DNA from 3 places in the Streptomyces sp. NPDC046261 genome. Region 2 is predicted to be linked to each of the others. Evidence: riboswitches for the same ligand, from Rfam matches in the RefSeq annotation. Region 2 holds a riboswitch; each other region holds the start of a gene.
What was found. A riboswitch is a leader RNA that binds a small molecule or an ion and turns the genes downstream of it on or off. The one in region 2 is predicted to bind thiamine pyrophosphate.

Region 1: it holds a riboswitch for thiamine pyrophosphate, as region 2 does, so the genes downstream of both, thiC (phosphomethylpyrimidine synthase ThiC) here and ABZ956_RS03910 (thiamine ABC transporter substrate-binding protein) in region 2, are expected to answer to the same signal.
Region 3: it holds a riboswitch for thiamine pyrophosphate, as region 2 does, so the genes downstream of both, thiO (glycine oxidase ThiO) here and ABZ956_RS03910 (thiamine ABC transporter substrate-binding protein) in region 2, are expected to answer to the same signal.

The regions. Positions count from the first base shown of each region.
Region 1 is NZ_JBEYZU010000002.1:194,430-197,697, forward strand. It holds gene ABZ956_RS05185 (YibE/F family protein) at 1-982, opposite strand, end outside; TPP riboswitch at 1,045-1,181, shown strand; gene thiC (phosphomethylpyrimidine synthase ThiC) at 1,175-2,953, shown strand; gene ABZ956_RS05195 (hypothetical protein) at 2,975-3,268, opposite strand, start outside.
Region 2 is NZ_JBEYZU010000001.1:842,356-845,623, reverse strand. It holds gene ABZ956_RS03915 (iron ABC transporter permease) at 1-51, opposite strand, end outside; gene ABZ956_RS03910 (thiamine ABC transporter substrate-binding protein) at 147-1,238, opposite strand; TPP riboswitch at 1,234-1,339, opposite strand; gene rlmN (23S rRNA (adenine(2503)-C(2))-methyltransferase RlmN) at 1,372-2,481, opposite strand; gene ABZ956_RS03900 (phosphatidate cytidylyltransferase) at 2,667-3,268, opposite strand, start outside.
Region 3 is NZ_JBEYZU010000004.1:197,980-201,247, reverse strand. It holds gene ABZ956_RS10270 (thiazole synthase) at 1-341, opposite strand, end outside; gene thiS (sulfur carrier protein ThiS) at 351-581, opposite strand; gene thiO (glycine oxidase ThiO) at 578-1,756, opposite strand; TPP riboswitch at 1,754-1,866, opposite strand; gene ABZ956_RS10255 (FAD-dependent oxidoreductase) at 2,054-3,268, shown strand, end outside.

The DNA of each region.
Region 1 (3,268 bases), on a different contig from region 2:
CGTCCTTCAGCTCCCACACCGCCGAGGTCTGGGTGACGGTCACGTCGTCGAGCACGCCCAGTGAGCCGATGATGATGCCGGCCAGCAGCAGGCCGCGGATCTCGATCTCCGGATACAGCCCGTGGACCAGGCCCGTCTGGTCGTCGGTGTTGCCCGTCAGATGGGCCCACTCGATGAACAGCGACCCCAGCAGGCCGATGACCAGCAGGGACATGAGCGTGCCCAGCACGGCCACGGAGGTCCGGGCCGTGAGTCCATGGCACATGTACAGCGCGATCAGCATGATCGCGCTGCCGCCGATCACGGCGACCAGCAGCGGATTCGAGCCCTGGAGGATCGCGGGCAGGATGAACAGCGTCAGCACCCCGAAGCTGATCACCAGCGCGATCAGCGCGAAGAGCCCGCGCAGCCGCCCCACCACCACGACCGCGAGCGCGAAGACGACCGCGAGCAGCGCCATCGGGAAGGTCCGGTCCACGTCCGTGACCGAATAGCGCAGATTTTCGGGTGCCTTCGGCGCGAACGCCAGGACCACCTTCTGTCCGACGTCATAGCGGCGGGAGGCGCTCGGCTGTACGACCTCCGTGAAGGTCTTCCCCTTGTCGGGGCCCGAGGCCACCTCGATCGTGGCCTTCTCGCACGGTCCGCGGTCGGCGGGCGGCGCACCGGGTGGTGCCTGCTGCTGCCCTGGCGGCTGTCCGCCGGACTTCGGGCAGTCGAACTCCTCGATCTTCACCACCCGTCCCGACTCGGTCTTCTGGTCGAGGCCCACGCCGGTGTGCTGATGAGGTGGGGCGCCGCCGGGCCAGAGGACTATCAGGCCGGTCACGACGGCGGCCGCGAAGGGGATGAGCACCGCCGCGATCACCTTGCGCAGATGCGCCGAAACGGGTGTCGCGGGGCCGTGGCTGTGGGAGTGGCCGTGCCCGTGGGCATGGCCGTGTGCGTGGGGGGTGGGGGAGCTGTGGTCAGTGGGGGTCACCCCCCGATCATCGCAAGCCCCCCTGGCCGCCCCGCGCCGGAAGGCGCTAGCGTGGTGCCACCTTTTGCAATCGCGGGAGCTCGGAGCACCGGGCTGAGAGGGCGCTGACCTCCGTACGAAGCACGTACGGACGCCGCTGCGTCGACCGCCGAACCTGTTACCGGGTAATGCCGGCGTAGGGAGACTGGTCTCATGACCTCGCAGGATGCACGCACGTCCGAAACCGGCCGGGAGATCGGCTGGCACAAGGACTACGTGACCGGCTCGCGGCCGGACCTCAGGGTCCCGGTGCGGCGGGTCCACCTCACCAACGGCCAGGACGTACAGCTGTACGACACATCAGGCCCGTACACCGATCCGGCAGTCGAAACGGACGTACGGCGCGGTCTTCTCCCGCTCCGGGAGAACTGGATCATCGGCCGCGGCGACACCGAGGAGTACGCCGGGCGCCCCATGCGCCCGGAGGACGACGGCATCAAGCACACCTCGCCCCGCGGCGGCCTGAAGAACCTCGACGCCGTCTTCCCCGGCCGCCCCCGCCAGCCCCGCCGGGGCCGTGGCGGCGCCGCGGTGACCCAGCTCGCGTACGCCCGCCGCGGTGAGATCACCGAGGAGATGGAGTACGTCGCCCTCCGCGAGAACGTCTCCCCCGAGACGGTCCGCGAGGAGATCGCGGCCGGGCGCGCCGTGCTCCCGGCGAACGTGAACCACCCGGAGATCGAGCCGATGATCATCGGCAAGAAGTTCCTGGTCAAGGTGAACGCCAACATCGGCAACTCCGCCGTCACCTCCTCCATCGAGGAGGAGGTGGAGAAGATGACGTGGGCGACCCGCTGGGGCGCCGACACGGTCATGGACCTCTCCACCGGCCGCAACATCCACACCACCCGCGAGTGGGTGCTGCGCAACTCCCCCGTCCCCATCGGCACCGTCCCGCTCTACCAGGCCCTGGAGAAGGTCGACGGCAAGGCCGAGGAACTGTCCTGGGAGATCTACAAGGACACGGTCATCGAGCAGGCCGAGCAGGGCGTCGACTACATGACCGTCCACGCCGGCGTGCTGCTGCGCTACGTCCCGCTGACCGCCCGCCGCAAGACCGGCATCGTCTCGCGCGGCGGCTCGATCATGGCCGCGTGGTGCCTGGCGCACCACAAGGAGTCGTTCCTGTACGAGAACTTCGAGGAGCTCTGCGAGATCCTCGCCGCGTACGACGTCACGTACTCCCTGGGCGACGGTCTGCGCCCCGGCTCGATCGCGGACGCGAACGACGAGGCGCAGTTCGCGGAGCTGAGGACGCTCGGCGAGCTCAACCGGATCGCCAAGCGTCACCACGTGCAGACGATGATCGAGGGCCCGGGCCATGTCCCGATGCACAAGATCAAGGAGAACATCGACCTCCAGCAGGAGATCTGCGAGGAGGCCCCGTTCTACACGCTCGGCCCCCTGACGACGGACGTCGCACCGGCGTACGACCACATCACCTCGGGGATCGGCGCGGCGATGATCGCCTGGTGGGGCACGGCGATGCTCTGCTACGTCACGCCCAAGGAGCACCTGGGCCTGCCGGACCGCGACGACGTGAAGACCGGCGTCATCACCTACAAGATCGCCGCGCATGCGGCGGATCTCGCCAAGGGCCACCCGGGGGCGCAGGAGTGGGACGACGCCCTCTCCGACGCGCGTTTCGAATTCCGCTGGGAGGACCAGTTCAATCTGGCCCTGGACCCGGAGACGGCCCGCGCCTTCCACGACGAGACGCTTCCGGCCGAGCCGGCGAAGACGGCGCACTTCTGCTCGATGTGCGGACCCAAGTTCTGTTCGATGAAGATCTCGCAGGACATTCGCCGTGAGCACGGGGGAGATCTTGCCGTCGCCGCCGGGGAAGCCATTGATCCGCAGGCCGGAATGGCGCAGAAGTCCAAGGAGTTCGCGGCCTCGGGAAATCGCGTATATCTGCCGATCGCGGACTGAACCGACCGGTGGACCACCGGCCTATTCGGGCCGGTGGTCCTTGCCGCCGAACTCGGGGCTCGTGAAATCCGGGCTGGTGAAGCCCGCACGGGTGGACGGGGACGGGTCGCTGTCGGGGCTGGAGAAGCCGGGCCGGGAGTAGCCGAGCTGGGGGGTGCGGCCGGGGCCGGCGGGCTGCCGGCGCACCGACGGAGGGCGCGTGCCCGACCCGTTGGACAGTGCTTCGCGCAGGAAGGGCAGGATGCCGCGCTCGAGCAGCGCCTGCCGCCACGCCTCGCGGGCCTTGTCGGCCGCTTCGGCGAGGCCGTCGCCGGG
Region 2 (3,268 bases):
GGCGACGGGGTAGGCGAAGAAGAGCCCGAAGAAGGCGAGCGGCACGGCCATCAGACCGAGCCGCGTCGCCGTCCGCCGGGGACCGCCCGGCAGGGGGGCCTGCCGGGCCGTGGCTCCGGAACCTGCCGCGGGGACCGCTTCGGGACCTACTTCAGGACGAGCGAGGACCATTCCTTGACCCACTGGTCGCGGTTCTTGGCGATCTTCTCGGGCGCGAGCGTCTCGGGCTTGTCGATCCGCGCGCCGTACTTGGTGAAGACCTCGGGCAGCCTGGCGTCCTGGTTGGCCGGCTTGACGAACATCTGGAGGGGCATGTCCTCCTGGAACGTCCTGCTCAGCAGGAAGTCGATCAGGGCCTTGCCGCCCTCGGTGTTCTTGGCGCCCTTGAGCAGGCCCGCGAACTCGATCTGCCGGAAGCAGGTGCCCGTCGCCACCCCGGTCGGCCCCTCCTCGGGCGCCGGCTTCACGCCGAGGACCTCGGCGGGCGGGCTGGAGGCGTAGGAGACGACCAGGGGCTTGTCGCCCTTGGCCTTCCGGCCGGCGGCGGAGCCGGAGAAGCGGTCGTTGTAGGCCTGCTCCCAGCCGTCGACGACCTCGACGCCGTTGTCCTTGAGCTTCTTCCAGTAGTCCTTCCAGCCGTCGTCGCCGTACTTGGCGACGGTGGCGAGCTGGAAGGCCAGACCGGGCGAGGAGGTCGCGGCGTTCTCGGTGACCAGGAGGTTCTTGTACTCCGGCTTGATCAGGTCGTCGAAGGACCGCGGCGGGGCCAGCTTGTGGTCCGCGAAGTAGGCGCGGTCGTAGTTGACGCAGATGTCGCCGGTGTCGACGGGCGTGACCCGGTGCTCGGCGGCGTCGGCCTGGAGCTCCTTCGGGACGCGGTCCAGGCCCTTGGCCTCGTACGGCGTGAACAGGCCGTTGTCGAGCGCGCGGGAGAGCAAGGTGTTGTCGACGCCGAAGAAGACGTCGCCCTGCGGGTGGCTCTTGGAGAGGATCGCCTGGTTGACGGCCCGGCCGGCGTCACCGCTCTTGAGGACCTTGACGGTGTAGCCGGTCTGCTCGGTGAACGCCTTCAGCACGGCGTCGGAGGCGAGGAACGAATCGTGCGAGACGAGGGTGACCGTCTTGCTCTTCGACCCGTCGGAGCCCTTGTCGTCCGATCCGCCGCAGGCGGCCAGCGCGGGCAGGCCGAGCGCGGCGACGGCGGCCGCGCCGAGGGCACGCCGAAGGTTGGTGTTCATGGTGGTGCTGACTCCCTACGCCGGTATGACCCGGATCAGGTCCGAGGGTCTGCGGGCTGTGCCGCACTCTCAGCGCTTGCTGCGCTCCCCTGTCGGATTGTTCATTTGTACGAGCTGATGCAGAGGGACAGTATCAGCGCTCGGTGGCGGCCAGCTGGCCGCACGCCCCGTCGATCTCCTGGCCGCGTGTGTCCCGCACGGTCACGGGCACGCCGTGGGCCGCGATCGCCTCGACGAAGGCCCGCTCGTCCTCCGGCCGGGACGCCGTCCACTTCGAGCCGGGGGTGGGGTTGAGCGGGATGAGGTTGACGTGCACCCGCTTGCCCTTGAGGAGCCTGCCGAGCAGGTCACCGCGCCACGCCTGGTCGTTGATGTCGCGGATCAGGGCGTACTCGATGGAGATGCGGCGGCCGGACTTCTCCGCGTACTCCCAGGCGGCGTCGAGGACCTCGCGGACCTTCCAGCGGGTGTTGACCGGCACGAGGGTGTCGCGCAGCTCGTCGTCCGGCGCGTGCAGCGAGACGGCGAGCCGGCACTTGAAGCCCTCGTCGGCGAAGCGGTGCATCGCCGGGACCAGGCCCACCGTGGAGACGGTGATGCCGCGCTGGGACAGGCCCAGGCCGTCGGGCTCGGGGTCGGTGAGCCGGCGGATGGCACCGACGACGCGCTTGTAGTTCGCCAGCGGCTCGCCCATGCCCATGAAGACGATGTTGGACAGGCGCGCGGGGCCGCCGGGGACCTCGCCGTCGCGCAGGGCGCGCATGCCGTCGACGATCTGGTGCACGATCTCGGCCGTCGACAGGTTGCGGTCCAGGCCCGCCTGGCCGGTGGCGCAGAACGGGCAGTTCATGCCGCAGCCCGCCTGGGAGCTGATGCACATGGTGACCCGGTCGGGGTAGCGCATCAGCACGGACTCGACGAGCTTGCCGTCGTGCAGGCGCCACAGGGTCTTGCGGGTGGTGTCGCTGTCGCACGAGATGTGCCGCACGACGCTCATCAGGTCCGGCAGCAGCTCGCCCGCGAGCTTCTCGCGGGCGGCGGCCGGGATGTCCGTCCAGGACGCCGGGTCGTGCGCGTACCGGGCGAAGTAGTGCTGGGAGAGCTGCTTGGCGCGGAACGGCTTCTCGCCGATCGCGGCGACGGCCTCGCGGCGCTCGGCGGGGGTGAGGTCGGCAAGGTGCCGCGGGGGCAGCTTGGCCCCGCGGGGGGCGACGAACGTCAGTTCTCCAGGCGCGGGGGCCATGAGCGAAAACTCCTCATTGCGACGAGAGCGGATGATCTCCGCGATCGCGGAGCCAGCGGCAGGACATGCCGGAACCCGGAGGTTTCTGAAGGGGGCACCCCCGCGTGCGCGGGGCCGGAAAAGGGCCCGCCGCGCAGCGACGAGCCCTTCCAGGGTACCTGGCCCGCTCCCGGGCCCTGATCGATCTAGGCGGAGCCCACGAACACCACCATCAGCAGCCACACCACCGGCGCCGTCGGCAGCAGCGAGTCCAGCCGGTCCATGATCCCTCCGTGGCCGGGCAGCAGGGCGCCCATGTCCTTGATGCCCAGGTCCCGCTTGATCATCGACTCGCCGAGATCGCCCAGGGTGGCGCTGACGGCGACCGCGAGGCCGAGCAGCAGCCCCTCCCACCACACGCCGTCGTCGATCAGGAAGTGCATGCACAGGGCGCCCGCCACCATCGCGAACGCCACGGCGCCGAGGAGTCCCTCACGGGTCTTGCCGGGGCTGATGCGCGGGGCGAGCTTGTGCTTGCCGAACCGCCAGCCCACCGCGTAGGCCCCGGTGTCGCTGACGACCGTCAGGATGAGGAAGGTCAGCACCCGCCAGGCGCCGTCCTCCGCCGCGAGCATCAGCGCCACGAAGGTGGCGAGGAACGGCACGTAGAACGCCGCGAAGATGCCGGCGGTGACGTCCTTGAGGTAGTCGTCCGGCGGCTCGGTCATCCGCCACACCAGCACGGCGAGCGCGGTGAAGGCCATGGCCACCCACGCGCCCTCGGGGCCGTTGACATAGCCCGCGACGG
Region 3 (3,268 bases), on a different contig from region 2:
TCGATCGGGTCGGGCAGCAGGGTGCGCTCGTCGGCGATCACCTCGAGCTTGACCCAGTCCGTGCCGAGCGCCTCGCGGGCCAGCCGGGCGGTGAGCACGGCCTCGCCGGCGGTGAAGCAGCCCGCCGTGTTCGGCAGCACCCGGATGCCGTGCTTCTCCAGCACCGACAGCACCGAACCCCGCACGGTCGCGTCGAGGCGGCGCATGGCGACCGTGGTCAGCTCGGTCCCGGAGGCGATCAGCGCGCGCTCGAGCACGTCGAGGCTCGGGGCGCCGCCCGTGCCCATGATCAGCCGGGAGGTGAAGGAAGTGTCCGCGACGGTGAGCAGATCGTCTGCCATCTGTGCTGATCAGCCCCCCTGCACCGCGGTGAGGACCTCGACGCGGTCACCCTCGCCGAGCACGGTCTCCTGCCACCGGCCCCGGGGCACGACGGCTTCGTTGACGGCGGCGGCGACGCCGCCGCGCGCGTCGGTGAGCGTCGCGACGAGAGCGCCGAGGGTCGTCCCCGCGGGGACGGCACGGGGCGCTCCGTTGACGCTGACGCTGAGGGAAGGGGTGGCGACTTCGCTGCCGGTCATGCGGACTGCTCCTGGAATGCGGGGGTGAAGCGTCGGGGGGAGAAGGGGCGGGCCGCCTCGGGCAGCCGCCCGGTGGTCAGGACCTCGGCCATCACGTCACCGGTGACGGGCGTGAGCAGCACGCCGTTGCGGTGGTGCCCGGTGGCCGTGTGCAGCCCCGGCAGCTCGGTCGGTCCGAGCAGCGGGGCGTTGTCGGGGGACCCCGGGCGCAGCCCCGCGAGGGTCTCCACCAGGGGCAGCTCGGTGATGCCGGGCACCAGCTCGTGGGCGTCGCGCAGCAGCTCGTAGACGCCGCCGGCCGTCACGGTGGTGTCCCAGCCCAGTTCCTCGGTCGTCGCGCCGACGACCAGCTCGCCGTTCTCGCGCGGCACCAGGTACACCGGGCCGCCGCGGACGACCGCCCGTACCGTCCGGGAGAGGAACGGCCGGTGGGAGGCCGGTACGCGCAGCCGCAGGATCTGGCCCTTGACCGGGCGGACGGGCGGCAGCACGTCCTCGGGCAGGCCCGCGAGACGGCCGCTGAGGCTGCCCGCCGCCAGCACCGTCTGCCCGGCGGCGACGCGGGTGCCGTCCGCGAGCTCGGCCCCGGTGGCCCGGCCCGCGGCGAGGAGGGCCCGGACGGCCTCCGTCCGGTGGAAGACCACCCCGGCCCGCTCACAGGCCGTCAGCAGGGCCCGCGCGAGCCGCCGGGGGTCGGTCTGGTGGTCGCCGAGCGCGTGCAGCCCGCCGCGTACGCCGGGTGCGAGCATCGGCTCCAGCCGGCGGCACTCGCGCCCCGTCAGCCACTGCGACTCCAGGCCCGAGCGCTGCTGCAGGGCGTGCAGCTCCCGCAGGTGCGCCCGGTCGTCGGCGTCGAGGGCGACGGCGAGCGTGCCGCAGGCGCGGTAGCCGGTGTCCTGGCCGCTGGCCTCCTCCAGCTCGGCCGTGAACTGCGGATAGCGCCGCGCGGACGCCAGATTGAGGGCGAGCAGCGTCTGCTCGCCGTAGTGCAGCTCGGTGACGGCGGCCAGCATCCCGGCCGCCACCCGCGCCGCCCCGCCGCCGGGCGCCGGGTCCACGACGGCGGTGCGCAGGCCGCGCTGGGCGGCGCGCCACGCCGTGACCAGGCCGATGACGCCGCCGCCGATGACGAGGACGTCGCAGGAACGGTGCGCGGGGGTGCGATGCGCGTGCATGGGCGTCCAGCCCCTCCCTTCGCCGGCATGACCCGGATCAGGTTCGTACGGTCGGAGGCCGTCCAGCCTCCCTCTCAGCCCGGTGCGTCCGGGCTCCCGCGAGTGCGTGCAGCGGCCACCCTAGTACGCGCCGCGGACCGGCCGGAAGGGCGGCCGCGCCGTGCCGGCGGCCGGACGGGCGCCGGAACGCGCCCCCGGACGAGGCGGGTGAGGCGGGACAAACCTCGTGACGCTGTGTCAGAGGTCTCCTCACGCGGTGCTCCGACAGACGCGGGCCGTCGCCCTACAGTTGATCGGGTGAGCGAGCAGACGAATCCCCCTGGTGACCGGCGCGTCGTCATCGTCGGCGCGGGCATGGCCGGCGTGCAGACCGCGGTCGCCCTGCGCGAGCAGGGCTGGAACGGCGCGATCTCCCTGCTGGGCGCCGAGCCCCACCGGCCGTACGACCGGCCGCCGCTGTCCAAGGCCGTGCTGCTCGGCAGGGCGGAGGGATCCGCCTTCGAGGTGGACTTCGACTCGCTCGGCATCGACCTCGAGCTCGGCCTGGAGGTCACCGGCCTGCGCGCGGACGACCACGTCCTGCAGACGCGGCGCGGCCCGGTCCCGTACGACGTGCTGGTCATCGCCACCGGCGCCGAGCCGATCACCCTGCCCGGCGCCGAGGGCCGGCCGGGCGTCCACGTGCTGCGCACCGTCGACGACGCGGAGCGGCTGCGCCCGGTCCTGGCCGGGCAGCGCGACGTGGTCGCGGTCGGGGCCGGCTGGATCGGCGCGGAGCTGGCGACCGCCGCGCGCGAGGCCGGCTGCCGGGTGACCGTCGTCGAGGCCGCGGACCGGCCGCTGGCGGGCGCCATGCCGCCCGAGGTCGCCGCCCACATGGCCGAGTGGTACGCCCACAGCGGGGCCCGGCTCCTCACGGGCGCGCGCGTGGCCGCCGTCGAGCCGGGCGCGGTCCTCCTCGCCGACGGCACCCGCCTGCCCGCGGACGCGGTGGTCGTCGGCATCGGGGCGCGGCCCGCGACGGCCTGGCTGGCCGGCTCGGGCATCGAGCTCGCCCCCGACCACTCCGTCGTCACCGACGACCGGCTGCGCACCTGCCTGCCGGACGTCTACGCGGTCGGCGACTGCGCCTCCTTCCCCTCCGCCCGCTACGGCGAGCGGCTGCTGGTGCACCACTGGGACAACGCCCTGCAGGGGCCGCGGACCGTCGCCGAGAACATCGTCCACGGACCCGCCGAGAGCCCGGTGTACGACCCGGTGCCCTACTTCTGGTCCGAGCAGTTCGGGCGCTTCGTGCAGTACGCGGGCCACCACGCGGGCGCCGACGAGCTCATCTGGCGCGGCAACCCCTCCGGAGCGGCCTGGACGGTGTGCTGGCTGCGCTCGGGCGTCCTGGTGGCCCTGCTGGCCGTGGGGCGGCCGCGCGACCTCGCCCAGGGGCGCAAGCTCATCGAGAAGGGCGCCGCCCTGGACCGCGCGAAGGCGGCGGACGCCTCGATTCCGCTGAAGTCC